2 regions of the Buttiauxella gaviniae genome follow, and region 2 is predicted to be linked to the other one. Evidence: predicted binding sites of a transcription regulator. Region 2 holds the regulator's gene; the other holds the start of a gene.

Region 1 (2,404 bases), 1.4 Mb from region 2:
GCGATGAGGAATGGATTGCTCGCCTGCGTAAAATTCCAGTGTTGCGAGCGAGCCCGCAGAGCCGCTGGCGTCAATCGCAATGGGCTCACCTTCTGGCGGTACAATCAGCCAGAAACCGTCGCCGCCAATGCCATTCATATGGGGATAGACCACGGCGATGGTTGCGGCGGCGGCAACCATCGCTTCAATAGCATCACCTCCGTGACGCAGCACCGATAACGCGGTTTCGCTGGCCAAATGGTGCGGGGTGACGGCCATGCCGGAAGGTGCCATATTGCTTTGCATCATTATTTACTCTCTCAGAACGGAAGCCCGGTGTTATCTCTAAGCAAGAGATGTTCCAGGTTGCGCAGTGAGTTTCACTGTGCCAGGCTCGGGTGAAACAAAAGTTACAGAGGTCGCAATGAAACAATTAGATGAGCGCTTGAGAGCGACATACGAGCAGCTTTCCCCGCAGGAACAAAAGGTTGCCGCATTTATTGTCGACCATTTTGATGACCTGATTAGCTACAACAGCGCAGAACTTGCTCGCCTTTCTGGCGTATCGAAGGCCACGGTAAGCCGTTTGTTTAAACGTCTGGGTTATGAGCGCTACAAAGATATGCGTGAGGAGCTGCGTACCCTGCGCCAGAGCGGAATGCCGCTTACGGAAAACCGCGATGCTGTGCAAGGTAACACGTTATTAGCACGTCACTACAAGCAAGAAATGGCGAATCTGACGCAGTGGGTCAATCTGCTGGATGCGCAGCAATTCGCAGAAGTTGTGGCGGCGATTAATCATTCAAAACGCATTTTTATCATTGGGTTACGGAACTCATGGCCGGTTGCTATGCACTTGCGCCAGCAGTTATTACAGATTCGGAGCGATGTCTGGTTATTGCCTCAACCCGGCCAGACGCTGGCGGAAGAGGTGGTGGATATCAGCGAGCAAGATTGCGTTATTGCCATCGCGTTTCGTCGCCGCCCACGCATTATCAAACCTTTGCTGGCGAATCTGCATAAACGTCAGGTGCCGCTGCTGGTTATGAGCGAAGCGCAGGGCTCAGGCCTTACGCCTTACTGCCGTTGGCATTTTGCCGCTCCACTCGATAGCGTTTCTGCTTTCGACTCCTACAGCAGCGCGATGAGCCTCGTGAATGTGTTAGCGAATGCCGTGCTGCATGAAGCGTTAACTACGGGCCGCCAGCGTATTCATCATATCGCTGAGCTGTATGCAAAATTTGATGAGCTAGAACAGCGTTAGCGCACTTTATTGGTGCATTTGCACACATCATGGGAGCCATTCTGGTTCAGCTTATGATTCCAGAAATCCTTATTTCACAAGAAATAGAGCTTATTGCTTAGTTTGTCATTCATGAATGCGGGTGGCACATTAGTTGCAGAATATTTTCATAAAGAATCTTTTGTTTCGTAACGAATGAAAGGAAATGCCATGTTCGATATTCAGCACTTCACGCAAATTAACCCGCCACACCGTTTGCTTATGGGGCCCGGACCAATCAATGCCGATCCACGCGTCTTGCGGGCAATGGCGAGCCAGTTAATTGGGCAATATGATCCGGTTATGACCGGTTATATGAATGAAGTGATGGTGCTGTATCGCGAGCTTTTCCGTACCCAAAACCGCTGGACAATGCTGGTGGATGGGACTTCCCGCTCCGGAATAGAAGCTATTTTACTCTCGGCTATTCGCCCCGGCGATAAAGTCCTGGTGCCGGTATTTGGGCGCTTCGGCCATCTGCTGTGTGAGATCGCACGTCGCTGCCGCGCAGAAGTTCATACTATCGAAGTGCCGTGGGGGGAAGTTTTCACCCCGGATCAAATCGAAGATGCGATTAAAACCGTTAAACCGCGTTTGCTGTTGACCGTTCAGGGCGACACATCCACCACCATGCTGCAACCGCTGGCTGAACTGGGCGAAATCTGCCGTCGCCATGGCGTGCTGTTTTATACCGATGCCACCGCATCTTTTGGCGGCAACGTGCTGGAAACAGATGCCTGGGGTTTAGACGCCGTTTCTGCGGGGTTGCAGAAATGTCTCGGCGGCCCCTCAGGCAGCTCACCGATTACCCTGAGTGCGCAAATGGAAGAAGTTATCCGCCGCCGTAAATGTGTGGAAGAGGGGATCCGCACCGCCGAGCACCAGGATGGCGATGACGAAATGATCTACTCGAACTACTTCGATCTTGGCATGGTGATGGACTACTGGGGGCCGGAGCGCCTGAACCACCACACCGAAGCCACCAGCATGTTATTCGCTGCCCGCGAATGCGCGCGAATTATTCTGGAAGAGGGGCTGGATGTTGGGATCGCTCGCCATGAGTTGCACGGACGTGCGCTGGTGGCAGGAATTCAGGGCATGGGGCTGGAAACATTCGGCACTCTGCAACACAAAATGAATAAC
Region 2 (2,404 bases):
AGCTGCTTTGCCGCCAGCTCACTGATGATTTCCAGTGCGCGTTTTTTACTCTGGCAATGTACGTTGGTACGCGTACATTCCTGGTTCAGGACATTACTTAGTTGTAGAGCAGAATCGTTGTTCATCATAAGTTCACCTAAGCACCCTGTTATGCTAACGGCCCGTTACACCAGGTAACGAGCCGTAGATGCCGAAACAGTTGCTCGGATTATCAGTGTTGTTTTAGTTTATCTTTATGTTTGGTTAACTGGCGCGCCAGTTTATCAATCAGACCATCAATTGCCGCATACATATCCTGGCCATCAGCGCTGGCATGAATTTCTCCGCCATTCACATGGAGTGTTGCATCGGCAATGTGTGTGACCTTTTCCACCTTTAACACAATGTAGACCTGGTTAATTCTTTCGAAGTACTGCTCCAGTTTGGCAAACTTCGTACTCACAAAATCGCGCAGTGCGTCAGTGATTTCGACGTTATGTCCTGTAATGTTGAGCTGCATAGTGTCTTCCTTATCGGTTAGGTCACACCAGTTGTTTACGCTGGTTTGACGGTGGTATGGATAAAGACTCTCGGTACTTCGCAACAGTGCGGCGTGCCACCATGATCCCCTGATCGGATAGCATAGTCGTTAACTTACTATCACTCAGAGGTTTCGCAGGATTTTCCGCCGCGATTAACTTCTTAACCAGTGCTCGGATCGCCGTTGAGGAAGCTTCGCCACCCCCTTCGGTATTCACATGGCTTGAGAAGAAATACTTCAATTCAAAAATGCCGCGCGGGCTATGCAAATACTTTTGCGTCGTCACACGGGAAATGGTCGATTCATGCATTTCGACCACTTGCGCGATATCCGCAAGAACCATGGGTTTCATGTGTTCTTCGCCATGCTCGAAAAAGCCTTGCTGTTGTTCAACGATGCAACGGCTGACGCGCAGCAGCGTATCATTGCGGCTTTCAAGGCTTTTAATCAACCATTTCGCTTCTTGCAGGTTACTGCGAATAAATTGCGAATCGCTGTCATTGCGGGCGTTGGTGCCCATCGCTGCGTACTGCTGATTTATTTTCAGACGCGGAATACTGTCTGCGTTGAGTTCTACAGTCCAGCGGCCGTGAAGCTTTTTGACCAGAATATCGGGAATCACGTATTCGGGTTCACTCGTCTGAATGGACTGGCCTGGACGTGGATCCAGAGACTGAATCAGGCACATTGCTTCTTTCAGGACTTCTTCTTTCAGACGCGTGACGCGCATCAAGCTACGGAAGTCATGATTGGCGAGCAAATCTAAATGATCGCTTACGATCAGGCGAGCTTCTGCCAGCCACGGTGTTTCGCGGCTGAATTGTGAAAGTTGGATCAACAAGCAATCGCGCAAATCGCGAGCCGCGACGCCGACCGGGTCGAAACGCTGCACGCGTTTAAGAACGGCTTCCACTTCGTCGAGGGTGATTTCGTCATCACCCATGCTTTCCAGAATTTCTTCAAGCGAAACCGTGAGATAACCCATCTCGTCTACGGCATCGACAATAGACGTGGCGATAGCGGTGTCGGTGTCAGAAAACGGAGTGAGATCGACTTGCCACATCAGATAGTCCTGAAGTGACTGCGTTGTTTCTCCCTGATACACCGGCAATTCGTCGTCAATGTAATCTGTTCCAGTGCCCGATGGCGTACCCGCGGTATAGATTTCATCCCAACTGGTATCCAGCGGTAACTCGTCAGGCATCTCTTTTTGTTCGAGCGCCTCGCGAGTGTCTAATGCTTCAATTTCACGAACTTCCTGAGTATCAATTTCATCATGCAGATCGGTTTGCTCAAGCAGGGGGTTACTTTCCAGTGCTTGCTGAAGTTCTTGCTGTAGCTCTAACGTCGATAGTTGCAACAGACGAATCGCCTGCTGCAACTGGGGAGTCATAGCAAGTTGTTGGCTAAGCCGTAATTGCAAACCTTGCTTCATATTCAGAGCGAGCGTCCTCAGGTGTATACTCGTCATACTTCGAACTGCAGGGGCTTTGTCTGCACTCCCTTGCCGCCTACCTGCAACTCGAATTATTTAGAGTATAAATATTATGATCTTTCCTACCCTATCAGAGTCTGAACTCTTCGCCCAGATACACGCGCTTCACATGCTCGTCTTCCAGGATCTCAGCTGGCGTACCATGGGCGATTAAATGGCCCTGGCTTACGATGTAGGCGCGTTCACAAACCGCCAACGTTTCGCGTACGTTATGGTCCGTAATCAGCACACCGAGCCCGCTGTCTCGCAAATGTTCGATGATTCGTTTGATGTCGATAACGGAGATGGGGTCAACACCTGCAAAAGGTTCATCCAAAAGAATAAATTTTGGATTTGCAGCTAAAGCGCGGGCGATTTCTACACGACGACGCTCACCGCCGGACAAAGAC

Evidence for each region. Region 2 encodes sigma-54, which starts transcription at its own class of promoters, with help from an activator protein. Its sites were predicted from a motif close to GTTGGCACANNTTTCGCTNT; they were not measured.
Region 1: a site for sigma-54 is predicted at 1,364-1,383, ahead of AB1E22_RS13720 (pyridoxal-phosphate-dependent aminotransferase family protein). Genes of this name have one in related genera too.

The regions. Positions count from the first base shown of each region.
Region 1 is NZ_JBFMVT010000002.1:2,822,004-2,824,407, forward strand. It holds gene AB1E22_RS13710 (gamma-glutamyltransferase family protein) at 1-288, opposite strand, end outside; gene AB1E22_RS13715 (MurR/RpiR family transcriptional regulator) at 404-1,243, shown strand; gene AB1E22_RS13720 (pyridoxal-phosphate-dependent aminotransferase family protein) at 1,433-2,404, shown strand, end outside.
Region 2 is NZ_JBFMVT010000002.1:1,407,512-1,409,915, reverse strand. It holds gene ptsN (PTS IIA-like nitrogen regulatory protein PtsN) at 1-128, opposite strand, end outside; gene hpf (ribosome hibernation promoting factor) at 212-499, opposite strand; gene rpoN (RNA polymerase factor sigma-54) at 522-1,955, opposite strand; gene lptB (LPS export ABC transporter ATP-binding protein) at 2,086-2,404, opposite strand, start outside.